Regions from separate parts of the Streptomyces sp. NPDC054863 genome, predicted to be linked through region 1. Evidence: predicted binding sites of a transcription regulator. Region 1 holds the regulator's gene; the other holds the start of a gene.
The links. Region 1 encodes HspR, which represses chaperone genes until heat shock. Its sites were predicted from a motif close to TTGAGNNNNNNNNNCTCAA; they were not measured.

Region 1 (15,228 bases):
CGCCGGCGCCGCAGCAGAAGCCGCGTTCCTTGTGGCGGTGCATCTCCTGCTGACGCAGGCCGGGGACGGCGGACATGATCTCGCGCGGGGGCGTGTAGACCTTGTTGTGACGGCCCAGGTAGCAGGGGTCGTGGTAGGTGATGAGGCCCTCGACCGGGGTCACCGGGATCAGCTTGCCCTCGTCGATGAGGTGCTGGAGCAGCTGCGTGTGGTGGATGACCTCGAACTCGCCGCCCAGTTGCGGGTACTCGTTCGCGATCGTGTTGAAGCAGTGCGGGCAGGTCGCGACGATCTTCTTCGACGACTTGGGCTTCTTGGTCGACTCGTCCTCGTCGTCCTCGCCGTACGCCATGTTCAGCATGGACACGTTCTCGGCGCCCAGTTGCTGGAAGAGCGGCTCGTTGCCGAGGCGGCGGGCCGAGTCACCGGTGCACTTCTCGTCGCCGCCCATGATCGCGAACTTCACGCCCGCGATGTGGAGCAGCTCCGCGAAGGCCTTGGTGGTCTTCTTGGCGCGGTCTTCGAGCGCGCCCGCGCAGCCGACCCAGTAGAGGTACTCGACCTCGGTGAGGTCGTCGATCGTCTTGCCGACGATCGGCACCTCGAAGTCGACCTCCTTCGTCCACTCGACGCGCGCCTTCTTGGCGAGCCCCCAGGGGTTGCCCTTCTTCTCCAGGTTCTTGAGCATCGTGCCCGCCTCGGACGGGAACGCGGACTCGATCATCACCTGGTAGCGGCGCATGTCGACGATGTGGTCGATGTGCTCGATGTCCACCGGGCACTGCTCGACGCAGGCGCCGCAGGAGGTGCAGGACCACAGGACGTCCGGGTCGATGACGCCGTTCTCTTCGAGCGTGCCGATGAGGGGGCGCTCGGCCTCGGCGAGGGCCGCTGCCGGTACGTCCGCGAGCTGCTCGGGGGTCGCCTTCTCGTTGCCCTCGGCGTCCTTGCCGCCGCCTGCGAGCAGGTACGGCGCCTTGGCGTGCGCGTGGTCGCGCAGGGACATGATCAGGAGCTTGGGGGAGAGCGGCTTGCCCGTGTTCCAGGCCGGGCACTGCGACTGGCAGCGCCCGCACTCGGTGCAGGTGGAGAAGTCGAGGATGCCCTTCCAGCTGAACTGCTCGACCTGGGAGACGCCGAAGACGGCGTCCTCGGCCGGGTCCTCCCAGTCGATCTCCTTGCCGCCGGTCGTCATCGGCAGCAGCGCGCCGAGCGCGACGTCGCCGTCCGCCTTGCGCTTGAAGAAGATGTTCGGGAAGGCCAGGAAGCGGTGCCAGGCGACGCCCATGTCGGTCTTGAGCGCGACCGTGATCATCCAGGTGAAGGACGTGGCGATCTTCAGACCCGCGAAGAAGTACGTGAGGGTCTGCAGCGTGGAGAGGTCCATGCCGCGGAACCAGGCGAGGACCGGGTACGAGATGAAGAAGGACGCCTCGTACGAGTCGACGTGGTGCTGGGCGCCCTCCAGGGCGTGCAGCGTGAAGATGCAGATGCCGACGATCAGGATGACGGACTCGACGAAGTACGCCTGGCCGGTGTTGGAGCCCGCGAAGCGGGACTTGCGGCCCGCCCCGCCCGGCCGGTTCAGCTGCCGGATGACGATCAGGGCCAGGATGCCGAGGACGGTCATCGTGCCCATGAACTCCACGTACATGTTGTACGGGGCCCAGTCGCCGATGATCGGCAGGATCCAGTCGGCCTGGAAGAGCTGGCCGATGGCGTTCACGATCGTCAGGAGCAGCGTGAGGAAGCCCACCGCCACGAACCAGTGCGCGACGCCGACGACGCCCCACTTGTTCATCCGGGTGTGGCCGAGGAACTCCTTGGCCACGGTGACCGCGCGCTGCCACGGGTTGTCGGTACGGGTGCCGGCGGGCACGGGCTGTCCGAGCCGTACGAAGCGATAGATCTGGAAGATCGCACGGCCGAACAGCGCGACGCCGACTGCCATGAGGACCAGCGACACGATGATCGCGGCGAGTTGCATTTGGGGGCTCCTCGGGCCTGCGAGGGTGGGTAACGGGGGTTGCCTGGAGCATCTCCGGGAATCCCGGGGCCTCAGGCCTGGTTGCTGAGCGACACTTGATTACTAAGCGGTAACTTATCCAGTCGAGCTGAGATTACCCACTTATGCCGTCGCACAGTATCCAGGCGGGCGGTGATCTGCGTCGCTCAGGCAACCCTCACCGGTGCTCCGGTGGCGGGAGCGTCAGTGTGCGGCCCGTGCCGTCAGCGCCGCCGGGACGGTCCGCGCCAGGATGCCGAGGTCGACGGCCAGGCAGTGCGTATCGACGTACTCCAGGTCCAGCAGCACCATCTCGTCCCAGGGGAGATCGGACCGGCCGCTGACCTGCCACAGTCCCGTCATGCCCGGCAGGACCGCCAGCCGGCCGCGGGACAGGCCCGGGGAGTGGGGGCCGGGGCCGGAGTCCTTCAGTGGCAGCGGGCGTGGTCCCACCAAGGACATCTCGCCGCGTACGACGTTGATCAGCTGGGGGAGTTCGTCCAGGGACAGGCGGCGCAGCAGCCGGCCGACCGCGGCGGCGCGGGGGTCGATGCGGAACTTCAGCATCAGGAACGGCTCGCCCCGCAGACCCGCCCGGGGCTGTCGGGACAATGCGCCGCCGGGTGAGGTGAGGATCACGGCGGCGCAGGTCGTGGCCAGTACGGGCGCGAGCAGCAGCAGGAGGAGCAGGCTCCCTGCCAGATCGAGTGCGCGTTTCGCGGACAGCGACCGCATCGCCGCATCCTTTCGTGGGATCTTTGTCCGACTTCATGCAAATAGTCGGTTTTATGGCAATGACTCTCGCACGATGAACACCGGTGGACGGCGGCGCCACGCGTGCGCGTCTCTCAGGTCGGCGAAGCTCGGAGAGGTGGTTGTGGCATGCGTGCCGTGGTGACAGGAGGGGCCGGGTTCCGCGGCTCCCGCTGGTGCGGGCAGGGGCGTGGGCGGCTGCTCGGCGCCGGACACGACGGGCCGCACCCGGCCCCGGCGTCGACGCCGGGGGCTTGAGGAGTGGCGCAGATGCCGAAACTGTCCGGCCTGGCCGCGCGCCTCAGGGCCCGGCGCACCCTCCGGCTGGTGTGCGGTGGCCTCGCCCTGCTCGTCGGCCTGGCCGGGGTCGCGGGCTGGCTCGCGTACCGGAAGATCGACAGCAATATCCGTACCGACGAGGCGACCGAGGCCGTACTCGCCGAGCACGGCGCCGACCGCCCGGCCAAGGGTGGGGGCAAGGCTCAGAACATCCTGCTGCTCGGCTCCGACTACCGGAAGGAGGCCGGCAGCGAGCGCTCGGACACGGTGATGCTGCTGCACCTGGCCGCCGACCGGAAGCGCGCCGAGGTGCTCAGCGTGCCGCGCGACCTGCGGGTGGACATGCCGAGGTGCCGGCGGGAGGACGGGAGCTACAGCGTCGAGCAGAACGCCCAGTTCAACTGGGCCTTCCAGTTCGGCGGCGCCGCCTGCACGATTCGTACGCTGGAGAAGCTGACCGGCATCCGGATCGACCACCACCTGATCGTCGACTTCAAGGGCTTCACGAAGATCATCAACGCGGTGGGCGGCGTCGAGGTCGACCTCAAGAAGCCCGAGCACGATCCGAACGTGGGGCTCGACCTCGGCACCGGACGGCACCTGCTGAAGGGGGAGGACGCGCTGAGCTACGTCCGGGCCCGGCAGTACGTCGGGGACGGCAGCGACCTCAACCGGATCGGCCGCCAGCAGGACTTCGCCAACCGCCTCGCGGCCAAGATCCGCAACAACGGCACCCTCGCCAACCCGGCCCGCCTCTACCCGGTGCTGGACGCGGCGACGTCCGCGCTGACCGCGGACTCCGGGCTCGACTCGCTCGACGAGCTGTACGAGGTCGCGGACAGCATCAGTGCGCTGCCGCCCGGCGCGCTCACCTTCACCACGCTGCCGCACCACCAGGCGCCCGACCACTGGTACCGGCTCGACCTCGAACAGCCCGAGGCGCGGCGGGTGTTCGACGCCGTGAAGAAGGACAAGCCGGTGCTGGCCGCGCTGAAGGCGGCGCGGAAGGAACCGGCCGAGGAACCGGCGGAGCCGGAGTTCGAGCCGGTCCACGACGAGTACGAGTGACCGCAGGGCCCTGTGGGCAGGCGTGCTCAAGCCGTTCTGTACGAGAAAGATGCGGAGAAAGATGCAGGTCAGCGCCCTGATGCGGGGTGTATGAGCGAGATAAGGGCTGACAAGTTGAGTCGTGCCGACTCAGGTCTGTTGACTCCTGCGAGTGGGTGATGCATCCTTGAGTCAGATCCACTCAAGTAAGAACTGCAGGAGGAATTGAAATGGCACGTGCGGTCGGCATCGACCTGGGCACGACGAACTCCGTCGTCAGCGTTTTGGAAGGCGGCGAGCCCACCGTCATCACCAACGCCGAAGGCGCCAGGACCACGCCGTCCGTCGTCGCCTTCGCCAAGAACGGCGAGGTGCTCGTCGGCGAGGTCGCCAAGCGCCAGGCGGTCACCAACGTCGACAGGACGATCCGTTCGGTCAAGCGCCACATGGGCACTGACTGGAGCATCGACCTCGACGGCAAGTCCTTCAACCCGCAGCAGATGAGCGCCTTCATCCTGCAGAAGCTGAAGCGCGACGCCGAGTCCTACCTGGGCGAGAAGGTGGCCGACGCGGTCATCACCGTCCCGGCGTACTTCAACGACTCCGAGCGTCAGGCGACGAAGGAGGCCGGTGAGATCGCGGGCCTCAACGTCCTTCGTATTGTCAACGAGCCGACCGCCGCCGCCCTGGCCTACGGCCTCGACAAGGACGACCAGACCATTCTCGTCTTCGACCTCGGTGGCGGCACCTTCGACGTGTCGCTCCTGGACATCGGTGACGGCGTCGTCGAGGTGAAGGCCACCAACGGTGACAACCACCTCGGTGGTGACGACTGGGACCAGCGCGTCGTCGACTACCTGGTGAAGCAGTTCCAGGGCAACCACGGCGTGGACCTGGGCAAGGACAAGATGGCTCTCCAGCGTCTGCGCGAAGCCGCGGAGAAGGCGAAGATCGAGCTGTCGTCCTCCACCGAGACGTCGATCAACCTCCCGTACATCACGGCGTCCGCCGAGGGCCCGCTGCACCTGGACGAGAAGCTCACGCGCGCCCAGTTCCAGCAGCTCACGTCCGACCTGCTGGAGCGGTGCAAGAGCCCCTTCCAGAACGTCATCAAGGACGCGGGCATCGCGCTCTCCGAGATCGACCACGTCGTTCTCGTCGGCGGCTCGACCCGCATGCCGGCCGTGGCCGAGCTCGTCAAGGAGCTCACCGGTGGCCGCGAGGCCAACAAGGGCGTCAACCCGGACGAGGTCGTCGCCATCGGCGCCTCGCTCCAGGCGGGTGTCCTCAAGGGTGAGGTCAAGGACGTCCTGCTCCTCGACGTGACCCCGCTGTCCCTGGGCATCGAGACCAAGGGCGGCATCATGACCAAGCTCATCGAGCGGAACACCACGATTCCGACGAAGCGCTCCGAGATCTTCACGACGGCCGAGGACAACCAGCCGTCCGTGCAGATCCAGGTCTACCAGGGCGAGCGCGAGATCGCGGCGTACAACAAGAAGCTCGGGATGTTCGAGCTGACCGGTCTGCCGCCGGCCCCGCGCGGCGTGCCGCAGATCGAGGTCGCCTTCGACATCGACGCCAACGGCATCATGCACGTCGCCGCCAAGGACCTCGGCACCGGCAAGGAGCAGAAGATGACCGTCACCGGTGGCTCCTCGCTGCCGAAGGACGAGGTCAACCGGATGCGCGAAGAGGCCGAGCAGTACGCGGACGAGGACCACAAGCGCCGCGAGGCCGCCGAGACCCGCAACCAGGCCGAGCAGCTCGTCTACCAGACGGAGAAGTTCCTCAAGGACAACGAGGACAAGGTCCCGGCCGACGTCAAGACCGAGGTCGAGACCGCCGTCGCCGAGCTGAAGGAGAAGCTCAAGGGCGGCGAGAGTGCCGAGGGCGAGAACACGGCCGAGATCCGCACGGCGACGGAGAAGGTCGCCGCGGTCTCGCAGAAGCTGGGCCAGGCCATGTACGCCGACGCGCAGGGCGCCCAGGGTGCCCCGGGCGCCGAGGGTGCGGCCCCGGGCGCCGGTCAGGCGCAGGCCGATGACGACGTCGTCGACGCCGAGATCGTCGACGACGAGAAGGACAAGAAGGGTGGCGCTGCCTGATGAAGGAGGAGACTCCGGGCTTCGAGGAGAAGCCCGACGTCCCCTCCGGCGCGGATGACGCCGAGCCGAAGGCCGCCGAGACCCCTTCCTCCCCCGTGGAGGAGGGCTCGGCGGCCCCGGCCGGGGACGCAGGCGCCGCCAAGGACGTCGCGCTCGTTGCCCAGTTGGACCAGGCCAAGATGGCGCTCACCGAGCGCACGGCCGACCTCCAGCGGCTCCAGGCCGAGTACCAGAACTACCGTCGCCGCGTGGAGCGGGACCGGATCACGGTCAAGGAGATCGCCGCGGCGAACCTCGTGACCGAGCTCCTCCCGACGCTCGACGACATCGGCCGGGCACGGGAGCACGGCGAGCTGGTCGGCGGCTTCAAGTCGGTGGCCGAATCGCTGGAGACCGTGGCCGCGAAGATGGGCCTGATGCAGTTCGGCAAGGAGGGCGAGCCCTTCGACCCGACGATCCACGAGGCCCTGATGCACTCGTACGCACCGGACGTCACCGAGACGACCTGTGTGGCGATCCTGCAGCCGGGCTACCGGATCGGCGAGCGTACGATCCGACCCGCACGGGTCGCGGTGGCCGAGCCCCAGCCGGGCGCGACCGCCGAGAAGAGCGAAGAGAACACCGAGGACGCTGAGGAGAGCGGTGGCCCCGAAAAGGGCTGACGTGTCGAGGAGTCCGAGAGGAGGGACGTCGAGGAATGAGCACTAAGGACTTCGTCGAGAAGGACTACTACAAGGTTCTCGGCGTCCCCAAGGACGCCACCGAGGCCGAGATCAAGAAGGCGTACCGGAAGCTCGCCCGCGAGTTCCACCCGGACGCCAACAAGGGCAACGCCGAGGCCGAGGAGCGCTTCAAGGAGATCTCCGAGGCGAACGACATCCTCGGTGACGCCAAGAAGCGCAAGGAGTACGACGAGGCCCGCGCACTCTTCGGGAACGGCGGCTTCCGCCCCGGTCCCGGTGGAGCGGGCGGCGGTTCGTTCAACTTCGACCTGGGCGACCTCTTCGGCGGCGGCGCAGCCGGCGGTGGCGGACAGCCCGGCGGTTTCGGCGGCGGCATAGGGGACGTCTTCGGCGGCCTCTTCAACCGCGGGGGTACGGGGGCGCGCACGCAGCCCCGTCGCGGCCAGGACATCGAGTCCGAGGTCACCCTCAGCTTCACCGAGGCCGTGGACGGCGCCACCGTCCCGCTCCGGATGTCCTCCCAGGCCCCCTGCAAGGCGTGCTCCGGCACCGGCGACAAGAACGGCACGCCCCGCGTGTGCCCGACCTGCGTCGGCACCGGGCAGGTCTCGCGCGGCGGCGGTGGCGGATTCTCCCTCACCGACCCCTGCGTGGACTGCAAGGGCCGCGGCCTCATCGCCGAGACCCCCTGCGAGATCTGCAAGGGTTCCGGCCGCGCCAAGTCCTCCCGCACGATGCAGGTCCGCATCCCCGCCGGGGTCACGGACGGCCAGCGCATCCGCCTGCGCGGCAAGGGCTCCCCCGGTGAACGGGGCGGCCCGGCAGGCGACCTGTACGTCGTCGTCCACGTCGATTCGCACCCCGTCTTCGGCCGCAAGGGCGACAACCTCACCGTCACCGTGCCCGTCGCCTTCGTGGAGGCGGCGCTCGGCGGCAATGTGGAGGTCCCCACCCTCGGCGGCCCGCCGGTCACCCTGAAGCTGCCCGCGGGCACGCCCAACGGGCGCACCATGCGGGCCCGCGGCAAGGGCGCGGTCCGCAAGGACGGCACCCGCGGCGACCTCCTGGTCACCGTCGAGGTCGCCGTACCGACCGAACTGAACGACAAGGCCAGGGAAGCCCTGGAGAACTACCGTGAGGCCACGGCGGGCGAAGACCCGCGGGCCGCACTCTTCCAGGACGCGAAGGGAGCATAGGAGAGCGATGGACGGCCGACGACGCACCAATCCCTATGAGTTGACCGACGAGTCACCGGTGTACGTCATCTCGGTCGCCGCTCAGCTCTCCGGCCTGCACCCGCAGACCCTGCGCCAGTACGACCGCCTCGGCCTGGTCTCCCCGGACCGCACGGCCGGGCGCGGTCGGCGCTACTCGGCCCGCGACATCGAACTGCTGCGCACCGTCCAGCAGTTGTCGCAGGACGAGGGCATCAACCTGGCCGGCATCAAGCGCATCATCGAGCTGGAGCACCAGGTCGCCGCCCTCCAGTCCCGCGTCGCCGAACTCTCGGCGGCGGTGGACGGCGCGGCTGCCACCCTCCAGCAACGCGAGGCCCAGGTCCACGCCTCGTACCGCCGCGACCTGGTCCCTTACCAGGACGTACAGCAGGCGAGTGCGCTGGTGGTGTGGAGGCCTCGGCGGTCGGGGGAGTCGCAGGGGTAGGCGTACGGACGGGTTTCGACGTGTGGGGCCGGAAAGCACTGCGGTGCTTGCCGGCCCCACACGTCGTTGGCGGGGGTCTCGACCGAGCTGGCGGGGTGCGGTGGTGGCCTCTACTGTGTGGCCTGGCGCGCAAGCGTGTGACTTTCTTGCACAATCGGGAAGGTAACCCCTGAAAGGAGGTGGTCGGAGTGCTACTGAATTTCCGGGTGGCCAATCACCGCTCGCTTCGGGAGGAGCAGACGCTCGGTCTGAGCCCGGTGTACGAGGCGGACCGTCCCGGGGGGACGGAGTGGGACGCGGTCCCGGTGGCGGCGCTGTTCGGCGCGAATGCTTCGGGGAAGTCGAACGTGGTGGATGCGTTGCGGTTCATGGTGCGCATGGTGACTTCCTCGCACCAGGGCGCCGAGCCGGGCGGGGGCATAGAGCGCCACGCGTTCGCACTTGACGTGGAGGCAGTCGACGAACCGTCCTGGTACGTGGTGGACCTGCTACTGGACGGCGTTCGACACACCTACGGGCTGAGCCTGGATTCGGAGCGAGTGCTCGACGAGTGGCTCTACAGCTACCCGAAGGGGCGCAGGGCGAAGGTGTTCCACCGGAGTGGGGACGAATTCACGTACGGAGACGGAGTGGCCCGCCGGGAGCTCGACCTGGTCAGGAACATCACTGCGCCGAACGCACTGTTCATGTCGGTGGCGGCCCGTTCCAACCAGGCGGCGGTGCAGCCGGTGTATGAGTGGTTCCGTGATTTCGTGCTCTTCCGTGTCGGTGATGAAGACAACTTCGTCAGCAGGGTCTTCGGGGGGGTGGCGCTGGAAAGCAGGGCCTTGCTGGAGGACCGGAAGCAGTCCCGAGCAGTGGTGGCCTTGCTCCGCGCGGCTGATTTGGGGATCGAGGACGTGGGCCTGGAACCGGACCGGCAGGTGGACGCCGGTGTACGTGAAAGGGCCTTGGCCAGTTTCCGAAGGGATCTGGGACGCAAGGTCTGGATCGAGCAGCGAGGGCGCCAAGGCCGCGTGCGACTCGGCCTGGAAGACCAGTCCGAAGGCACCCGCGTTCTTCTCAGCTATGCCGGACCAGTCCTCAACTCCCTTGAGAAAGGCGGAATGTTGGTCGTCGACGAGGTCGACGCCAGTCTTCACCCCCGTCTCACCTCCCACCTCATCCGACTCTTCCAGGACCAGGCCACCAACCCCCGGGGTGCCCAGCTCCTGCTGACCACCCACGACGCCAGCCTGCTCGGACGCAGCGGCGGGGACGACGTCCTCAAGCGGGACCAGGTGTGGTTCGTGGAGAAGGACGAGTACGGAGAGACGACGCTCTTTCCGCTCTCGGACTTCAAGCCCCGCCAGGACGAGAACCGGGAACGCCGCTATCTGGGCGGCAGTTACGGCGCCGTGCCGTTCCTCAACGATGAACGGTTCGCGGACGCGGTTGCGGCCAGGGGGGACGACTGCGGTGGCGAGAACTCCGAAGGCTAGCGGGCGGCGGACGCCGACGTTCGAGACGGATCTGTCGCGGCGGGCGGGGCGGCGGGAGCCCCGCAAGCGGCTGCTGGTGGTGTGCGGGGCGCGGGTCACGGAGACCGCGTACTTGAAGGGCTTCAAGGCCATGGCCGCCAATCCGGCGGTCTCACTCCGGCTGGTGGAACGGCCGTGCGCACCGTCTCAACTGGTCACCTACACCGCGGATTTACGGGACCGGGCGCGCGAGGACTTCGACGAGGCGTGGTGCGTCTTCGACATGGACGAGTTCGTGGACGTACCTCAGGCGGTCGCCGACGCGGCGCTGCGGGGCGTCGAAGTGGCGGTCTCCAACCCGTGCTTCGAGCTGTGGCTGCTGCTGCACTTCGCCGACCATGGCGCGTACGCGGGCTCGTACGCCCAGCTTGTGCCCCACCTGTCCCGGCACCTGCCCCGCTACGACAAGACCCGCATCGACTTCCGCCACTTCGCCGACCGCTGGCGCGACGCCGCCCGCCGGGCCCGTGCGCTCGCACCGGCGGGCAAGGAGCACGAAGTGAATCCGGCGAGCGGGGTGTGGCGGCTGCTGGAGGTGATTGCGGTGGGGCGGGGATGACCGGGGCGGCCGTCCAGCAGCGAGGCCAGGTGCGCGCCTCGCACCGCTGCGTCGGGGCGTACCACAGGCGAGTGCACCGGTGGCCCGGCCGCCCCGGCTCCGGATGGATATCGCCCCCCCATTCGCATCCCCTCGCCACCGAGACCGCAGCCCGTGTGTGTCACCCCCGTCGTATCGCTCCGCACGCTCCCCGCCGACGGCCAGATTTTGGACCCGGCCAAGGTGTACGCCTCTTTCGGAACGGTCGACGGCAAGCTGACCCTCTGGGACGCCAGGACTCAGGAGAGCTTCCCCGTCCCGGCGAGCAAGGTAAGGGTCCTGCCCGTCGGCCCGGACGAAGCGGGGGCGACAGTGCCGCTGTCCTGCCCTGGGTGATCCGGCTGGGCCGGGGCTCCGTGCGTGGGTTTCGGTCTGCCGGTCCTACGGCAGCGCCGCGCTGACCGCGTCGACGAGCATCATCCACACGGGCTGTCCGCCGGTGCCGAAGGCGGAGGCGAGGGCGTAGCCGACCGAGGCGTCGGCGGGGCGGACTTCGGCGTCCTCGCGCCATTCGGCGATGACGGTTTCGTCGCCGTCGGAGGAGAAGTCGCCGAGGTAGGTGCCGTCGCGGGTCAGTTTGCTGCTGGGGACGGAGGCGGGCTCCAGACGGTAGTGGACTCCGTCGTGCTCGACGTCGATGCGGTAGGTCTGCCTGCGCAGCTTGCCCTTGGCGGGGGTGACCTTGGCCTCGGTGCCGTCGATGTACATGGTCAGGGCGGCCGGATCGCGGGTGCCGATGGCGATCAGCGGGTCGGTCTCGGAGGCGGGGTCGCGTTCCAGGACGACGGCGGGGATCTGCTCGCCCTCGACGGTCAGCCGGTCCTGGCCGTCCAGCCGGACGGCGATCTCGCCGAACAGGGTGTCCACGGTGGGTCCTGGCGGGGTGCGGGGCTCGTCGGCCCCGGAGGCGGCCCTGGCGCCGGCCTCGTGGTCTGCGGGGGGCTCGACGGTGTCGTTCATGGGGTGGTCCTTCGGCGCGGTCGGGGCGGGGCGGGTGTGCCGGTCGGGGCGGGGCCGGAGGGGCGGGGCGTGAGGCGGGGCGGGAGTGGGGCGGGGCGGCCCCCGCCGCTAGGCGTTGAGGATGTCCGAGCGGGCGATCAGGTAGCCGAGCTGGGCCCGGCTGCCGCTGCCCAGGGCTGCGGCCAGTTTGGCGATGTGGGCGCGGCAGGTGCGGACGTTCATGCCCAGGCGGCGGGCGATGGCTTCGTCGACGTAACCCTCGATGAGGAGTTTGGCGATGGAGCGTTGGACGCCGGAGATGCCGTTGGGAGTGGGGTCGTAGGAGACCGGCTCCAGGAGGGGCACGGCGCGCCGCCAGAACTGTTCGAAGACTTGGGCCAGGTAGGCGACCAGGGCCGGGTGGCGGAGTTCGAGCGCGATCTGGCGGTCCTCGTTGACGGGGATGTACGCGACCGTTCGGTCGAAGAGCATCAGCCGGTCGACGAGCTCTTCCAGGGTGCGGATCTCTACCCGGCCCTGGGCCATCCGCTCCGCGTAGGCCAGGGTGCCCTGACTGTGCCGCACGGTGTGCTGGTAGAGCGTACGCATGGAGACGCCGCGGTCGACGAGCGGTCTGCCGCGCTCCAGGGCCTGTTCGAGGATGTCCTCGCGTCGGCCGCCGCCAGGCTGAATCGTCAGGACCTCCGACTGGCACTCCGCAGCGGCGAGGTCGAGGGCGTCGTTGATGCGCTTGATTCCCTCAAGAACCGTGACGGCATGGCCCGTCGCCGGGGCCTGAGCGCTGATGGCCATGAACGGCTCAAATGCGTCAGCGAGTTGAACGGACAGTAGTCTTCGATCCTGCATCTCGCGTTCTATGGGGTGCAGCAACTGACCGAGTGCGGCCGAAGGCGGAACCGGACGGAGCCAGTTGGCGTCGTCCGGATCAGGATGCAGCAGCGCGTACTCCATCAGGCAGGGCGCGGTCCGCACCTCGATGCGGGCTATTCGCCCGGTGCGCAGGGCAGTGGCGTAAAGGCGTGCCCCGTCCTCGCACAAATTGCTGACGGCGTGACGATGTGTCGTTTTCCCGCCCTCTTCTGGCATATGTCCACCCCCCAGGGTCCTGTACGTACAAGAACATGATGCATCGGCCCGGTGGTGTTGACGTGCCTGGATGAGCCATCGTCTTCACCACGGGGTTGAGGGAAACCACCAAGTGAGGACGAAGCCGACTATGCGTAAGAGAATCCTTCGCTCAGTGCTTGTCACCGCTGCTGCTGCGGGACTCGCGCTCGGAGTGGGAACTGGCTTGAACAGTGCGGTGGCGCCGTCGCCGGACCTCGGCTGGGGTGTGGTGCAGGCAGACAGCGAGCCGGACCTGGGCTGGGGCCTCGTTGCGGGTGAGGAGCCCGGTTGGGGCCTCGCCGAGGACGACCTGGGCTGGGGCTGATCATGCCGTCGGACGACCCGTCCTTCAGACGTGAAATGGCCAGAGTCATCCGCGGCGGATGGCACCTCATCGATCTCGTCTCCGCCATCCCCGAGCGCGGCGACTCATTGATGGTGACCCTCTTCGGCGATCCGATCCTGGTCGTTCGCGAGCAGGACGAGGACGTCCGGGCCTACCGGTGTCTTCGCCGGCCCCGGGGCGCCCCGCAGCCGATCCGGTGCGAGATCCGGTACGGCAACATCTTCGTGAACCTTGAGAAGTCCGACCACCAGCTCTTCGAGGCGGAGAGCGTTCCCCGCTCCGCCTCGCGCATGACCACCCCCCGCAGTGCCTGATGCGATTCCCCCGTCGTAACTGATCGCATCGGCGCTTCCCCCACACAGCGGCGTCCTCGTGAACCTGAACACGAGGGCGCCGCTGTGCTGCGTGGGTGTGGGGGGGCAGTGGGCGCACGCGTTACGCGTTGCCCATGGCGCGGTCGAGGGTGATCTCGATGACGACCCGTTCCGGATTCTCGCGGGGGGTGCGCCCGTAGCGCTCCTCGTAGCGCTTTTCCGCGTACGCGATCTCGGCCGGATCCGTGCGTACGCGCGCGACGCCCTCCAGCGTGGCCCACTTCCCGCGCTCCACCTGGCACACCGCCACCCGCGCCCCCGCCTCGCCCGCCGCCCGCACGTGGGCCGCCTTGCGGCTGCTGCCGGAGCAGATCACCCGGGCGACGCCCTGCTCGGGGTCGTAGGTGACTCCCACCGGCACCACGTGTGGCGAGCCGTCCGCCCTCGGGGTAGTCAGGGTGCAGTAGTGGTGTGCACTCCAGAAGGCGCGGTACTCGGGACTCGGGTTGCTTATGTCGATTGCCATGGCGCGGAGCCTAGCCCGGCCGCGACCGCGTAAAGCTGAGTGGAATAGACTCAACTTTGTGCACGTTGGAAGAGTCATGGAGGAAGGGCCGTAGAGGGCGGCTCGTAGGTTGTCGGCAGTGTTCAGGAGGAGAGAGCAGACGTGGAAGCCGAGCTGACCAACAGGAGCCGGGACGCGATCACCGCGGCCACCCACCGGGCCGTCACCGACGGCCACCCCGATCTGACCCCCGCGCACTTGCTGCTCGCCCTGCTGGAGGGCCAGGACAACGAGAACATCACCGATCTGCTGGCCGCCGTCGAGGCGGACCAGGCAGTGGTGCGTTCCGGGGCCGAGCGGCTGTTGTCGGCGCTGCCCAGCGTGACCGGGTCCACGGTGTCGCCGCCGCAGCCCGACCGCGAGATGCTGGCAGTCGTCGCCGACGCCGCGCAGCGCGCGAAGGAGCTGGGGGACGAGTTCCTGTCCACCGAGCATCTGCTGATCGGGCTGGCCGCCAAGGGCGGTCGGGCCGCCGACGTACTGAAGAACCAGGGCGCGAGCGCGGACAAGCTGCTCGACGCATTCGAGAAGAGCAGGGGAGGGCGCCGGGTGACCACTCCGGACCCGGAGGGCCAGTACAAGGCCCTGGAGAAGTTCGGCACCGACTTCACGGCCGCCGCGCGCGACGGAAAGCTGGACCCGGTCATCGGCCGTGACCAGGAGATCCGGCGGGTGGTGCAGGTGCTGTCGCGCCGTACCAAGAACAACCCGGTGCTGATCGGTGAGCCGGGGGTGGGGAAGACCGCCGTGGTGGAGGGACTCGCCCAGCGCATCGTGAAGGGCGACGTCCCCGAGTCGCTGAAGAACAAGAAGCTGATCTCGCTGGACCTGGGCGCGATGGTCGCCGGGGCCAAGTACCGCGGCGAGTTCGAGGAGCGGCTGAAGACCGTCCTCTCCGAGATCAAGGAGAGCGACGGGCAGATCATCACGTTCATCGACGAGTTGCACACGGTGGTGGGGGCCGGGGCCGGCGGTGATTCCGCCATGGACGCCGGGAACATGCTGAAGCCCATGCTGGCGCGCGGCGAGCTGCGCATGGTCGGTGCGACGACGCTGGACGAGTACCGCGAGCGGATCGAGAAGGACCCGGCGCTGGAGCGCCGCTTCCAGCAGGTGCTGGTCGCCGAGCCGTCCGTCGAGGACACCATCGCGATCCTGCGCGGGCTCAAGGGGCGGTACGAGGCGCACCACAAGGTGGTGATCGCGGACAGCGCGCTGGTCGCCGCGGCCACCCTTTCCGACCGGTACATCACCTCCCGCTTCCTGCCCGACAAGGCGATC
Region 2 (15,228 bases), on a different contig from region 1:
CGAGAGGGTCCTCGAACAGCTCCACGACACCTTCGCCGAGATCGGCCACGGCGCCCGGATAGCGCTGTACGGCCCGCCGGGGGTCGGCAAGACGCAGGTCGCCACCGAGTACGTGCACCGGCACGCGGGCGAGTACGACATCGTGTGGTGGGTCGGCGCCTCCGTCCGGCTGCGCGCCCGCTCCGAATTCGCCGCCCTGGCCGAGGAGCTGGGGGTCGCCCCCGTCCAGCGCGACCAGCTCAGCGACCACGTCGACGCCGCCCGCGAGGAGCTCGGCAGGCGCGGCCGGTGGCTCGTCGTCCTCGACGGCGCCGAGGACCCCGAGGCCGTCGAGGCGATCCTGCCGCGCGGGTCGGGGCACCTCCTGATCACCACCCCGCGCACCGACTGGGCGGCGCACGGCGCCGAGCTGATCGAGCTGCCGCCCTTCGAGCGGGAGGAGTCCGTCGCCTTCGCCCTGCTGCGCGCGAAACGCCTCAGTCCCGCCCACGCCGACCAACTGGCCGCCGCCGTACAGGACCTGCCGCTCCTCATCGCCCAGACCGCCGCCTGGCTCGACACCCATCCGGCGGCCTCCGTCGCCGACTACGTACGGGACATCCGGCACGGCAACCCGCACGAGGCGGAGGTCGAGCGGGCCCACGACTACCCGGCCGGCTTCAAGGCCGCCTGGGGCCGCACCGTCAACGGCCTCCTCGAACAGCACCCGCAGGTCTACGAACTCCTCGTCCTGCTCGCCTTCTTCTCGCCCGACGTCGTCCCCGCCCGTCTGCTGCGCACCGCCCGCGGCGGCGATCTCCCCGAGCATCTGGCCACCCTGGTCAGCGAGCCCAGCACCTGGAACTCGGCGCTGCGCACCCTGTCCGAGGCGACGTCGATGCGCGTCGAGTACGAGCCGGGCCCGCGGATGGACATCGTCACCGTCGGCACCCTGCGCATGCACCGCCTCTTCCACCGCTTCGTCCGCGGCCACCTCTCCGCGGCGGACTTCGCCCGCGCCTCCGCCATCGCCTGCCGGGTCCTCGTCGCGGGCGACCCCCGCGACCCGGGCAACGGCTCCCACTGGCCGCGGTACGCCGAACTCGTCCCGCACCTCGAACTCGCGGGCGCCCTCGGCTCCACCGACCGCGACGTGCGCGCGGTCGTCCTCAACTGCGTCGAGTACCTGCGGGTGCGCGGCGAGTACGTCGAGGGCCGCAGGCTCAGCGCGTCCGCCGCCGACTCCTGGACGAAACTCTCCGGGCCCACCGACCCGGACGTCCTGGTCGCCCGCCACCAGCACGCCAACATGGAACGCAGGCTCGGCTCCTACCGCACGGCCGAGGAGATCGGCCGCGCCACCCTCTCCCTGGTGTCCTCCGGCAGCGAGGTCCGCCCCATCGAACTCGTCCGCGCCAAGAACGGCCTCGGCGGCACCCTCATGGCACTGGGCTCGTACGACGAGGCCCGCACCCTCTTCGAGGAGGCGGCGGGTGACGCCATCCACCTCCTCGGCGAGTTCCAGATCCCCCGCATCCTCGACATCCGCTCCAACCTCGCCATCGCCATCGGCCTCCAGGGCCACTACCAGGAGGCCTACGACCTGCACAGCGAGATCCTGGAGGAGTCCATCCGGCTCTTCGGCGGCAAGGCCCGCCTCACCCTCCACGCGGGCCTGCACACCGCGTGGATGCTGCGCCTGCTCGGCCGCTACCGCGAGGCCCTCGACATCCAGGAACAGAACTGCCGCCTGCACGCCCAGGTCCTCGACAAGAACCACAGCGAAACCCTGATCGCCGAACACAACCTGGCCCTGTGCATGCGCCGCGACGGCAACCTCAACTACGCGTGCGCGCTGATGCGCAAGGTCCGCACCAACATCATCCGCCACCGCGGACCCGACCACCCCGAGGCGCTCCTCGTCAGCGCCGACTACGCGATGCTGCTGCGCGACACCGGCGACCTGCCGGGCGCCCACGAGACCGCCGAGGACGTCGCCGCGCGCTACGAGGCCCAGCTCGGCCCCACCCACCCGTACACGGCGGGAGTTCAGGACAACTGCGCCCTCATCCAGCGCGATCTGGGTGAACACGCCGCCGCCCTCGCCCGCTCCCAAGACGCCCGCACCACCATGGAACGAGCCCTCGGCACCGGACACGCCTGGTCGATCGGCATCGCCATGAACACCGCATCGGCCCGCGCGGTGGCGGGCGACCCCGAGGGCGCCGCGGACCTCGGCCGCACCGCCCTGTCCCGGGCCCGCGCAGCCGTCGGCGACTCGCACGTCCTCACCCTCAACCTGGCGACCGGCCTCGCCCAGGACCTGCACACCCTCGGCCGCACCGAGGAGGCCGAACACATCCGGCAGGACGCCCTCACCCGCCTCACCGCCGGCTTCTCCGAGGAGCACCAGCAGGTGCAGTACGTACGTGACGGCCGCCGCCCCTACTGGGACTTCGAGCCGCAGGTGCTGTGAACGCCGAAGGGCCCGGCGCCGCGAACCGTCTCGCGGGGCCGGGCCCTCAGCTGCGTACAGCTACAGCCGTCTCAGGCGCTTACGCGTCGAAGACCTCGTTGCACAGTGCCTGCTGCTCCGCCTGGTGGCGCTTGGCCGAGCCCACGGCCGGGGACGAGCTGTGCGGGCGCGAGATGCGGCGCAGGCGCTCGCCGTGCGGGATGTCCGCGCCGACGGCCAGGTCCAGGTGGTCGATCAGGTTGAGGGCGATGAACGGCCACGCACCCTGGTTCGCCGGCTCCTCCTGGGTCCACAGGTACTTCTCGGCGTTCGGGTACTTGGCGATCTCGGCCTGGAGCTCCGCACCCGGGAGGGGGTAGAGGCGCTCAAGGCGGATGATCGCGGTGTCCGTGGTGCCGCGCTTCTGCCGCTCGGCATCCAGGTCGTAGTAGACCTTGCCGGAGCAGAAGACGACCTTGCGGACCGCGGAGGCCTCCACCGAGTCGTCGCCGATGACGGGACGGAAGCCGCCCGTCGTGAACTCCTCGGCCTTCGACGCCGCGGCCTTCAGACGCAGCATCGACTTCGGGGTGAAGACGATGAGCGGCTTGTGGTGCGGGTTGTGGACCTGCCAGCGCAGCAGGTGGAAGTAGTTCGAGGGGAGCGTCGGCATGGCGACGGTCATGTTCTCCTGCGCGCACAGCTGGAGGAAGCGCTCGATGCGGGCGGACGAGTGGTCCGGTCCCTGGCCCTCGTAACCGTGCGGGAGGAGCAGCGTGACGCCCGAGTGCTGGCCCCACTTCTGCTCGGCGGCCGAGATGTACTCGTCGACGACGGACTGGGCGCCGTTGACGAAGTCACCGAACTGGGCCTCCCAGAGGACGAGCGCCTCGGGGCGGGCCAGCGAGTAGCCGTACTCGAAGCCCATGACCGCGTACTCGGAGAGCAGCGAGTCGTAGACGTTGTAGCGGGCCTGCTCGTCGGAGAGGTAGTTGAGGGGGGTGTAGTCCTCGCCCGTGTGCTGGTCGACGAGGACCGCGTGGCGCTGGCCGAACGTGCCGCGGCGCGAGTCCTGGCCGGACAGCCGGACCGGGGTGCCCTCCATGAGGAGGGAGCCGATGGCGAGGGTCTCGCCCATGCCCCAGTCGATCGTGCCGTCCTCGATCATCGCCATCCGGCGCTGCATCTGCGGCATGAGCCGCGGGTGCACGGTGACGTTGTCGGGGATGTCGACCTGCGAGGACGCGATCCGCTTCACCATCTCCTGGGAGATCGCGGTCTCCAGGGAGACCGGGAAGTCGGCCTCGGGCTGCGGGACGGGAGTGGCCGCCGGGGCCTGGGTGGCCTCGCGGACCTCCGCGAACACCTTCTCCAGCTGGCCCTGGAAGTCCTGGAGCGCCTGCTCCGCCTCTTCGAGGGTGATGTCGCCGCGACCGATGAGGGACTCGGTGTAGAGCTTGCGCACCGAGCGCTTCTTGTCGATCAGGGTGTACATCTGCGGGTTGGTGAAGGACGGGTTGTCCGTCTCGTTGTGCCCGCGGCGGCGGTAGCAGATCAGGTCGATGACGACGTCCTTGTTGAACGTCTGGCGGAACTCGAAGGCCAGACGCGCGACGCGGACCACGGCCTCCGGGTCGTCACCGTTCACGTGGAAGATCGGCGCCTCGATCATGCGGGCCACGTCCGTGGCGTACATGGAGGAGCGGGCCGACTCCGGGGAAGCGGTGAAGCCGACCTGGTTGTTGATCACGATGTGGATCGTGCCGCCGGTGCGGTAGCCGCGCAGCTGCGACATGTTCAGGGTCTCGGCCACGACGCCCTGGCCCGCGAAGGCCGCGTCGCCGTGCAGCGCGAGGGGCAGGACCGTGAAGTCCGTACCGCCCTTGTTGATGATGTCCTGCTTGGCGCGGGCGATGCCCTCGATGATCGGGTCGACCGTCTCCAGGTGGGACGGGTTCGCGGCGAGCGAGACCTTGATCTGCTCACCGTCCAGACCGGTGAAGGTGCCCTGGGCGCCCAGGTGGTACTTCACGTCGCCGGAGCCGTGCATCGACGTCGGGTCGAGGTTGCCCTCGAACTCGCGGAAGATCTGCGCGTACGACTTGCCGACGATGTTGGCGAGGACGTTGAGGCGGCCTCGGTGGGCCATGCCGATGACGACCTCGTCGAGGCGGGACTCGGCGGCGCTGTCGATGACGGCGTCGAGGAGCGGGATGACCGACTCGCCGCCTTCGAGGGAGAAGCGCTTCTGGCCGACGTACTTGGTCTGCAGGAAGGTTTCGAAGGCCTCGGCCGCGTTCAGGCGGCGCAGGATGCGCAGCTGCTCCTCGCGCTCGGGCTTGGAGTGCGGGCGCTCGACGCGGTCCTGGATCCACTTGCGCTGCTTCGGGTCCTGGATGTGCATGAACTCGATGCCGGTGGTGCGGCAGTACGAGTCGCGCAGCACGCCGAGGATGTCGCGGAGCTTCATCATCGACTTGGAGGCGAAGCCGCCGACGGCGAACTCCCGCTCCAGGTCCCACAGCGTCAGCCCGTGCTCGTTGATGTCGAGGTCGGGGTGCTTGCGCTGCTTGTACTCCAGCGGGTCGGTGTCGGCCATGACGTGGCCGCGCACCCGGTAGGAGTGGATCAGCTCGAAGACGCGGGCGGCCTTCGTCACGTCGTTGTCGTGCGAGGCGTCGATGTCCTTGAGCCAGCGGACCGGCTCGTAGGGGATGCGCAGCGCCTTGAAGATGTCGTCGTAGAAGCCGGACTCGCCCAGCAGCAGGTTGGCGACGTTGCGGAGGAACTCGCCCGATGCGGCGCCCTGGACGACCCGGTGGTCGTACGTCGAGGTCAGGGTCATGACCTTCGAGATGCCCAGCTTGTTCAGGGTGTCCTGCGAGGTGCCCTGGAACTCGGCCGGGTAGTCCATCGAGCCGACGCCCATGATGACCGACTGTCCGGGCATCAGGCGGGGGACCGAGTGGACGGTGCCGAGGCCGCCCGGGTTGGTGAGGGAGACCGTCACACCGGTGAAGTCGTCCATCGTCAGCTTGTTGTCGCGGGCGCGGCGGACGATGTCCTCGTAGGCCTGCCAGAATTCGAAGAAGTCGAGCGTCTCGGCCTTCTTGATGCCGGCGACGACGAGCTGGCGGTCGCCGTTCGGCTTCACCAGGTCGATCGCGAGACCGAAGTTGATGTGCTCCGGCTTCACCAGGGTCGGCTTGCCGTCCTTCACCGTGAACGAGTAGTTCATCGACGGCATGGCCTTGATGGCCTGCACCATCGCGAAGCCGATGAGGTGGGTGAAGGAGATCTTCCCGCCCCTGGCCCGCTTCAGGTGGTTGTTGATCACGATGCGGTTGTCGAAGAGCAGCTTCACCGGCACGGCGCGCACGGACGTGGCCGTGGGCACCTCGACGGAGGCGTTCATGTTCTTCGCGACGGCGGCGGCGGGGCCGCGAAGGGTGACGAACTCGGGACCGGCCGGGGCGGAGGCCTCGGCGGCAGCAGCGGGCTTCACAGGTGCGGCCTTCTGAGCGGGAGCGGGTGCCGGTGCTTGGGCGGCGGGCTTTGCGGGAGCGGGTGCCTGGGCGGCGGCAGCGGGAGCGGCGGTGCCTGCGGGCTGCGCCTGGGCGGCGGACGGTGCCGGTGCCTTCGGTGCGGCGGCGGCCGGGGCCTGCGCGGCAGGGGCACCCGTGGCGGGCGCGGCCTGCGCCGGGGCGGATGCGGCCGGGGAGGCGGCGGGTGCGGCCTGGGCGTCGCCCGGCGTCACTCCCGTACCACCGCCTGCCGACTTCCCGCCCGTACCGCCGGAGGCTCCCGCACCCGGCTTGTAGTCGGCGAAGAAGTCCCACCACGCTCGGTCGACGGAACTGGGGTCCTGGAGGTACTGCTGGTAGATCTCGTCGACGAGCCACTCGTTGGGACCGAAGGCCGCGGCTGGGTTCTTCCCCTGCCCGTCCTGGTCGGTCGATGAATGACTTGAGCTACTGGTGGACTGAGACGACACGGCGTTAACCGCCCTCTTCCGCTTCGCAAGGTGTGTGGACAGCGGAAATAAAGGCTACGCCTCCCCGGCCGGGAGATGCAGACCGGGCGGGTCATCCGTCGCGTAAGTCACATCGGATTGCGTGTTTCAGCGCACGAAATGGCGGGAAACAAGCGTGGTTCCGCTGTAAACCGCGCGTCAACCGATACGAAGCCGGGTGCATCCGACCGAGGACGCGGCCGATAGCTCCGCATCCTGGCAGGACGGACGCGATACGTCCGTTTCTGCTTCGAACCCTACGTCAACCGCGCGTCCGGGCAGTCCCCGGAAGGGTGACCTGGATCCGGCAGCCGCGTTCTGATTCGGCCACTCCGATCCGGCCGCCGTGCAGTTCCACGGCCCAGCGCGCGATGGCCAGGCCGAGGCCCGTACCGCCGTCGCTGCCCGAACCGGGCTTGGCGGGCGCCTTCCCCTGGTTGAACCGCTCGAAAACGCGGTGCCACTCCGATTTGGGTATGCCGGGCCCCTCGTCCAGGACCTCCAGGTCCAGGCTGTCGGGCAGCTCCCCGCGCCGCGCGCGCACGGTCACCCGCCCGTGCGGGGGGCTGTGCTTCACGGCGTTGTCGATGAGGTTGGCGACGACCTGGTGCAGCCGCTCCTGGTCCGCGTGCGCGGTCAGCTCGGGCGGCGACACGTCCAGGTGCAGGTGTACGTCCTTGCGGGTGTGGTGTCCGGACCCGGAGACCAGACCGCGCTGCGCGGCGGCCAGATTGGCCTCCTTCAGCACGCCCGACAGATACGGCCACACCTCGAAGCGGCGCGCCTTCAGCGGTACGACACCGTTGTCCAGCCGGGCCAGGTCCAGCAGGGTCTCCACCAGACCGCCGAGCCGCTCGGTCTGCTTGAGCGCGGTCCGCATGGTCTCCGGATCGGCGGCCACGACCCCGTCGACGACGTTCTCCAGGACGGCGCGCAGCGCCGCGATGGGGGTGCGCAGCTCGTGCGAGACGTTCGCGACCAGTTCCTTGCGGTTCTGGTCGACGGCCTCCAGCTCGTCCGCCATGCGGTTGAGCGTGGTGGCCAGACCGCCGAGCTCGTCGCGCCTGCTCTCGCCGCCGATCCGCTGCGTGTAGTCGCCGTGCGCCATCGCGGCGGCGACGTCCCGCATCTCGTCGAGCGGTTTGGTGAGGTTGTGCGCCACGAACTGGGTGATCAGCATCGACGCGATGATCGAGAAGACCGTGATGATGCGCAGCTCGGTCTTGGTGGCGAGCGCCACCATGACCAGACCCGTGGTGAGGGCGACCGAGAGGACGACGAGGGCGATCAGCTTCGCCCTGATCGTGAAGGGGCGCAGAGTGAAGGGCAGGGACGCGAGCGACCGGGACACGAGCGACCGGACGCCGTGCGGGAACCCCTGGTCCAGGAGCCCGCCGGGGCGGAGCCTTTCGCGCAGCGGGCGGCGCACGCGCTGTCCGCAGTCGGGGCACCTGAGAGCCGGGTGCCGGGACTCGTGCCGCTGCCCCGGTACCCGCCGCCGCTGCGCCTTCTTCGTGTTCATCGTCCCGGCCGCGGTGCTCACGGAGCCGGCGTCTCCAGCGCGTAACCCACGCCGTGCACGGTACGGATGCGCTCCGCGCCGATCTTGCGCCGCAGCGCCTTGATGTGGCTGTCGACGGTCCTGGTGCCCGACGCGTCCGCCCAGTCCCACACCTCGGCGAGCAGCTGCTCCCGGGAGAGGACCGCACGCGGCGTGTTCGCCAGGCAGACCAGCAGGTCGAACTCGGTGGGCGTGAGGTGCACGTCCTCGCCGTGCACCCGCACCCGCCGCTGCGCGTGGTCGATCTCCAGCTCGCCGAGGCGCAGGATGCCGCTGCGCGGAGTGGCGGCGGCGATCGTCGCCCGCTCCACCCGGCGCAGCAGTACGTGCACCCGAGCCGCCAGCTCACGCATGGAGAACGGTTTCGTCATGTAGTCGTCGGCGCCGACCCCGAGACCGACGAGCATGTCGGTCTCGTCGTCGCGTGCGGTGAGCATGAGCACCGGCACCGGTCGCTGTGCCTGGACCCGGCGGCAGACTTCGAGCCCGTCGAAGCCCGGCAGCATGATGTCGAGGACCATGAGGTCCGGCTGCCAGGCCTCGGCCGTGTCCACGGCCGCAGGGCCGTCACCGGCCGTCTGCACCTGGAAGCCCTCGGCCCGAAGCCGGGCCGCGATGTTGTCCACGATCGTGGAATCGTCCTCGACGACCAGTACCCGACGCTGTGCGCCGGGAGTGGCCGCGAGGCCGTTGTGGCTGGTGTGTGTCTGCTCCATCGCCCCGCCCCTGGAGTGCGTTCGTAAGATCCCGCGGTCAGGTGAGCAGCGTAAGGGCACTGACCAGCTCACGGCTACGCGGTGCAACGGCGCCTACCGGCCCCGAAAGCCACGCGTCGGGCAACTCGTTCCTCATCGCCCGAATCTTGCTGAATACGACATTCCGCAATGACTCTTCGAAAGTCCGGGCGCTGCAACTCGCCCTGTGCACAAGGAGGTAGACGTTGCGTAGGCGTCGTGCCCCACTGTGGCGGCCCGGTGACCCGCAGTTCACCGGAGACATGGTTGTACGCGCAAACGTGCGGAACTTGTGAATGTTGTCTCGCGTGAGACGGCGAGGGCCGCCCGTCAGCGGGGGGAGGCCCGGGCCGCCCACGGCCGCCGAGGGTCAATTCGGCGCCGTACCAGGGGACTTCCGGGTTTCCTGCGTACGGTTGTCCGCGTGATGGGTTTTCTCGACAGACTGAACGGAACGCGGCGGCCCGGCCCGGACGCCGTGCGGCGCTCCGCCGACGAGGTCGGAGCCGCGCTGCTCGCCCTCAACGGCCCGGACGTCCCCTTCGCTGTCCGGTACGGCGGCGCGGAGGGCTGCGACCTGCTGGCGGAGTGGCGGATCACCGGACAGGACCGGGCGGCCCTGCTCGGGGCCGGAAGGGGCCGGCCGACCCGCACCCTCCAGATCCGGATGCGCCTGGTCCGGGGCGCCCGCGAGGTCCGTGCCGTCGACCGGCAGCGGGAAGTCACTCGGGTCGGCGGCGTTCCCACCCTGGTCGAAGCCGGCCGTGGCCAGGTGAACACGGTCTCCCGCACGTGGACGGTCGGGCGCAGGGAGGACGGGAGCCGCGGCATGACGGAAGACTTCCGCTTCCATGCCTCGGACATGAAGGACCCGCTGCGGGATGCGGTCCTCAAGGCGGGCTGGACCTGGCGCGGGGTCTCCTTCGGGAAGCTGTGAGCGGCTCGCCGGACGCGTCGATCGATGTGTTGGTTGCCTCGGCCGCGTCCGGTGTGAGGTGAGTCATAGACGCGGTGGGAGATTTCGGCGGAGAGTGAGCGTTGTCTGTTTCGGAAGCAGGATTCAGAAGCAGCAAGCGAATGCGACAGACGCGGCCGAGGGACACGGGCGTGGCTTGACGATTCCGGCCGCCCGCCCCGAGGCGCGGTGCCGGGGGAAAGAGGCCTCACGCAGTGCACCGCGCAGCCATGAAGCAGAAGAAGTGCCACGGGACGGCCGGGCCCAAGGCCGGAGCCGGGGGAGAGGCAGGGGCCGGGGCGAGGGCCGAGGCCGAAGCGGAGGCCGTGACCGGCCAGGGGACGGCAGTGGCTCCGGCCGCAGTTCCCGATTCTGTGCCTGTGCCTGTGCCCGAGCCCGCTTCCGTGCCCGTTCGCTCCTCCGTGCCCCTGCCCGTGCCCGCTCCCGAGCGTCGCTGGCACCTCTGGCACCTCCTTCCCACTCCCACCGGCACCCCCTTCACCTTCTGCTACGCCCTGGTCCTGGTCGCGACCTCGCTCTACGCGCAGTTCGGCGACCCGGCCACCGTCTCCGCGATGCTGCGCGGTTCCAGCACCGACGTCGCCCACCTCACGCACACCCCGGTGGTCGCCCTGGTCGGCAGCGCGCTCTGGGTGGCCGGAGGCCTGGCCTCTCCGTACGCCCTCGGGTTCGTGGTGGTCCTCACCGCGCTGGAGCGCCGCATCGGCGGACTCCGCACCGCGGGGGTCTTCGTCTTCGGGCACGTCGTCGCCTCGCTGGCCACCGAACTCCCGGTCGGCATCGCCGTCTGGGCCGGGCACCTGCCCGAGACCTCCCTCCACCGGCTCGACTTCGGCATCAGCTTCGGGCTGATGGCGTGCGTGGGCGCGCTCGCCGGGGTGCTGCGGCTGAAGTGGCTGCGGTGGGGTCTGCTGGGAGCCGTTGCGCTCGTACTGCTGCAGGACCTGATCGCGTACGCCGATCCGCTGACCGCGCTCGGCCATCCGCTGGCCCTGTGTCTGGGGCTGGCGGCCTGGCCGCTCGTACGGCGCTGGAAGGCGGAGCGGGCCGCGCCTTCGTACCTCTGACGTACCCAAGACGTGCCTCCGGCCGGCCGGGGGCGGTCAGCCGAGGCCCGGCAGGGCGGCGATGACACGGTCCAGCTTCGGGACCTTCTTCATGCCGTCCGTGACGACCTCGTGCCCCTGATGGATCACGGCGGTGGCGATCCCGTCGGCGATCGGCGGGCTGGCGACCGACACCCGGGGCAGCTTCGCGAAGTCGGAATCCCTGAGGGCGGCGCGGAGTTCGGCCAGCTCGGCGGGGGTCATCCGGCCGGTCTGCGGGGGCTTCTTCCGGTCCAGGACGGTGTACGACCCGTCGTCGTTCACCAGCACGCTGCGGTGCCGGCCGTCGATGCCGCCGCTGACGGTGGCGGCGACGAGGCGTGGGGCGTTTGCGGGGACGGAGGCCGAGGGCGCAGGGTCCGAGGACGGCGGGGGAGGGGTGGGCGGGGTCCGGTCCGTCGGCGCACCGGACGGCGAACCGGCCGAGGGTGTGGCAGAACTCCCTGCCGTGCTCCCGGGCGCCGACGCGCTCCCGGGCGCCGAGGGCGTCCCCGCGCCCGCTCCGCCGCCGGGCTTGTCGTTGCACCCCGTCAGCAGCAGCCCGCCGCACAGGACCGCCGCCGCTATTGCTCCTGCGGATCGCCTGGAACGCATGGATCGCATGATGCTCCCGTCGTGTGCCGAGTCGTCTGCTGCTGCCTGTTGTCACCGCTGTGACGTACGCACCGCACCACGCGTTCCACCGGGGCAGGTGCGGGTCAGGCCCGGAAGACGCCCGTCAGCGCCGAGTGCCGGTGCCAGCCCAGGTTCGAGTACAGCGCGCGGCCGTCGTCCGTCGCGCCGAGCACGCAGTCCTGGGCGCCCTGCTGCGCCGCGTACGCCTGGAGGGTGCGCATCATCAGGGTGCCGAGGCCCTTGCGCCGGTGCGCCGGGTTGGTCTCCACCTGGTCGACGACCGCCGTACGGCCGGTGACGGCGACCTGGCCGCGTACGCCCAGGGAGCCGTCGGCGGCCAGCACCAGCACGCGGGTCAGCCCGGCCCGGGTCCAGCTGCGCCGGGTGCAGCCGGTCGGCACGTCGGGGGCGGACAGGTCCGGGGTGAGCTCCAGCGACATCAGATGGCCGGGGGTGTCGTACTCCCAGCCCTCCGCCATCCACGGCGCCACCGCCTCCGGCGGCTCCACGAACTTGATCCAGGTGCCCGGCGCCGCGTCCGGGCGCAGCAGCTTGCGGACCGTCGTCCCGTCGGAGGCGTACGCGTCGAACAGGACGTGCCGGGTGACCGCCTTCGGCAGACCGATGTCGATCGTGACGCCCCACGGCTGCGGCACCGGGTCGGCGGCCCCGCGCGAAACGGCCCAGCCCTCGGTCCAGGCGCGTACGGCATCGGTGGTGGTGGCGAAGGCCATGAGGTCTCCCTGATGGAGCGAGTAATGGTCCCTACTAAATGGAGGCTATTACATTCTCCCGAAGCGCCCGCCGTCGACGGCTGATCGCTCAGAGCGAACACGGATCGGGGAACACTGGGGAGCTCACATGCATTGAGTCTGCATAGCTCAACTTCACTGCCCAAGGGGAGATCATGGCATCGACGTCCACACCGCTCACCCTGCCCGTGCTGCCGCTCGACGACGAGGTCGTGCTGCCCGGGATGGTGGTGCCGCTCGACCTGTCCGACACCGAGGTGCGTGCGGCGGTCGAGGCGGCGCAGGCCGCTGCCCACGGCGACATCCGTACCGAGGCCAGCAAGCCGCAGGTGCTTCTTGTTCCGCGCATCGACGGGACGTATGCCGGGACCGGCGTGCTCGGCACCGTCGAGCAGGTCGGCCGGCTGTCCGACGGCGACCCCGGCGCCCTCATCCGGGCCCGCGACCGCGTCAGGATCGGCGCGGGTACGACCGGTCCTGGCGCCGCACTCTGGGTCGAGGGCGCGCGCATCGACGAGGCCGACCCCGACCCGCTGCCCGGCTCCGTCGCCGAGCTGGTCACGGAGTACAAGGCCCTCGCCACCACCTGGCTGAAGAAGCGCGGCGCCTGGCAGGTCGTGGACCGCGTCCAGCAGATCGAGGGCGTCTCCGCGCTCGCCGACAACTCCGGCTACTCGCCCTTCCTCACCACCGCCCAGAAGGTCGAGCTCCTCGAAACCGCCGATCCGGTCGCCCGGCTGCGCCTCGCGCTGGCCGCGCTGAGCGAGCACCTGGCCGAGCAGGACGTCGCCGAGACCATCGCCAAGGACGTCCAGGAGGGCGTCGACAAGCAGCAGCGCGAGTTCCTGCTGCGCAAGCAGCTCGACGCCGTGCGCAAGGAGCTGCGCGACCTCAACGGCGAGGCGGAGGGCGAGGAGTCCGACGACTACCGGGCCCGCGTCGAGGCCGCCGACCTGCCCGAGAAGGTGCGCGATGCCGCCCTCAAGGAGGTCGAGAAGCTGGAGCGGTCCAGCGACCAGTCCCCCGAGGGGTCCTGGATCAGGACCTGGCTCGACACCGTCCTGGAACTCCCGTGGACCGAGCACACCGAGGACCAGTACGACATCAAGGGCGCCCGCGAGATCCTGGACGCCGAGCACGCGGGCCTGGACGACGTGAAGGAGCGCATCACCGAGTACCTCGCGGTGCGCAAGCGCCGCGCCGACCGCGGACTGGGCGTCGTCGGCGGCCGTCGCGGCGGAGCCGTCCTCGCCCTGGTGGGTCCGCCCGGCGTCGGCAAGACGTCCCTCGGCGAGTCCGTCGCCCACGCGATGGGCCGCAAGTTCGTCCGGGTCGCACTCGGCGGTGTGCGCGACGAGGCCGAGATCCGGGGCCACCGGCGTACGTACGTCGGCGCGCTGCCCGGCCGTATCGTGCGCGCCATCAAGGAGGCCGGTTCGATGAACCCGGTCGTCCTCCTCGACGAGATCGACAAGGTGGGCTCGGACTTCCGGGGCGACCCGGCGGCGGCCCTCCTCGAAGTGCTGGACCCGGCCCAGAACCACACCTTCCGCGACCACTACCTGGAGGTCGAGCTCGACCTCTCCGACGTCGTCTTCCTCGCCACGGCCAACGTCCTGGACGCCATCCCCGAGGCCCTCCTCGACCGCATGGAACTGGTCCGCCTCGACGGCTACACCGAGGACGAGAAGGTCGTCATCGCCCGCGACCACCTGCTGCCGCGCCAGCTCGACCGCGCGGGCCTGGAGCCGGGCGAGGTCTCCCTCGACGAGTCGGCGCTGCGCAAGCTGGCGGGGGAGTACACCCGCGAAGCAGGCGTGCGGAACCTGGAGCGCGCGGTGTCCCGGCTGCTCCGCAAGGTGGCCGCCCAGCACGAACTGGGCGAGCGGGAGCTGCCGTTCGCCATTCAGGACAGCGATCTGCGCGACCTCATCGGGCGCCCGCACCACGTGCCCGAGTCCGCCCAGGACCCGGCCGAGCGGCGCACCGCGGTGCCCGGCGTGGCCACCGGTCTCGCCGTGACCGGAGCGGGCGGCGACGTCCTCTTCGTCGAGGCCTCCCTCGCCGACGCCGAGACGGGCGGGGCGGGCCTGACCCTCACCGGCCAGCTCGGCGACGTCATGAAGGAGTCCGCCCAGATCGCGCTCTCCTTCCTCCGCTCCCACGGAGCCGAACTGGAGCTGCCGGTAAGGGACTTGAAGGAAAGGGGCATCCACATCCACTTCCCGGCGGGTGCGGTCCCCAAGGACGGTCCGAGTGCGGGCATCACCCTCACCACCGCCCTCGCCTCCCTCCTCTCCGGCCGCCTGGTCCGCACCGACGTGGCCATGACCGGCGAGGTGTCCCTCACCGGACGCGTCCTGCCCATCGGCGGCCTGAAGCAGAAGCTGCTCGCCGCCCACCGGGCAGGCACCACCACCGTGATCATCCCCAAGCGGAACGAGCCCGACCTGGACGACGTCCCGGCCGAGATCCTCGAAAAGCTGGAGGTCCACCCGGTGACGGACGTCCGCCAGGTGCTGGAGATCGCACTGGCCCCGGCGCGGGTGGCGGCCGAGGTCGCCGCATAACGATCCTCAGCGGTCAGGCCTCAACGGTGAGGGGCGACACGGAAGTTGATCCCGTGTCGCCCCTCACGGGTGTCCCTGTCGCAGTGGTACAGATAGGTGGCATGGACATCGGAATAACGCTGCCCCAGTACGGCAGCCACGCCCGCCCCGAGCTCATCGCCTCCTACGCGAAGGACGCCGAACAGCTCGGCTTCGACTCCCTCTGGGTTGGCGACCGCGCCCTCACCCCGGTCGAGCCGAGCGAGGTGTACCCCGGGTACACGAAGGAGAATCCGTACCCCGAGGGCTTCAAGCACTTCGTCGACCCGCTGGTCGCCCTCACCGTCGCGGCCACCGCCACGACCCGCGTCCGCCTGGGCACCAGCACGCTCAACGCGCCCTGGTACCCGCCCCTGCTGCTGGCCCGCAGCCTCACCTCGCTCGACCTCCTCAGCAACGGCCGCCTGGACCCGGGCTTCGGGGTCGGCT

Region 2: lon (endopeptidase La) is a predicted target of HspR. The motif match lies at 12,305-12,323, and genes of this name have one in related genera.

Annotation. Positions count from the first base shown of each region.
Region 1 is NZ_JBSGZD010000158.1:2,232-17,459, reverse strand. It holds gene ACWGIG_RS24670 ((Fe-S)-binding protein) at 1-1,987, opposite strand, end outside; gene ACWGIG_RS24665 (sugar transferase) at 2,210-2,740, opposite strand; gene ACWGIG_RS24660 (LCP family protein) at 3,029-4,105, shown strand; gene dnaK (molecular chaperone DnaK) at 4,315-6,192, shown strand; gene grpE (nucleotide exchange factor GrpE) at 6,192-6,854, shown strand; gene dnaJ (molecular chaperone DnaJ) at 6,890-8,071, shown strand; gene ACWGIG_RS24640 (heat shock protein transcriptional repressor HspR) at 8,079-8,537, shown strand; gene ACWGIG_RS24635 (AAA family ATPase) at 8,843-10,018, shown strand; gene ACWGIG_RS24630 (RloB family protein) at 9,996-10,616, shown strand; gene ACWGIG_RS24625 (hypothetical protein) at 10,770-10,991, shown strand; gene ACWGIG_RS24620 (hypothetical protein) at 11,037-11,615, opposite strand; gene ACWGIG_RS24615 (helix-turn-helix transcriptional regulator) at 11,724-12,701, opposite strand; gene ACWGIG_RS24610 (hypothetical protein) at 12,907-13,047, shown strand; gene ACWGIG_RS24605 ((2Fe-2S)-binding protein) at 13,044-13,382, shown strand; gene ACWGIG_RS24600 (pyridoxamine 5'-phosphate oxidase family protein) at 13,504-13,908, opposite strand; gene clpB (ATP-dependent chaperone ClpB) at 14,050-15,228, shown strand, end outside.
Region 2 is NZ_JBSGZD010000060.1:20,286-35,513, forward strand. It holds gene fxsT (FxSxx-COOH system tetratricopeptide repeat protein) at 1-2,455, shown strand, start outside; gene ACWGIG_RS14260 (multifunctional oxoglutarate decarboxylase/oxoglutarate dehydrogenase thiamine pyrophosphate-binding subunit/dihydrolipoyllysine-residue succinyltransferase subunit) at 2,535-6,428, opposite strand; gene ACWGIG_RS14265 (ATP-binding protein) at 6,709-7,764, opposite strand; gene ACWGIG_RS14270 (response regulator transcription factor) at 7,986-8,723, opposite strand; gene ACWGIG_RS14275 (hypothetical protein) at 9,169-9,678, shown strand; gene ACWGIG_RS14280 (rhomboid-like protein) at 10,077-10,784, shown strand; gene ACWGIG_RS14285 (hypothetical protein) at 10,821-11,417, opposite strand; gene ACWGIG_RS14290 (GNAT family N-acetyltransferase) at 11,522-12,172, opposite strand; gene lon (endopeptidase La) at 12,346-14,760, shown strand; gene ACWGIG_RS14300 (TIGR03619 family F420-dependent LLM class oxidoreductase) at 14,862-15,228, shown strand, end outside.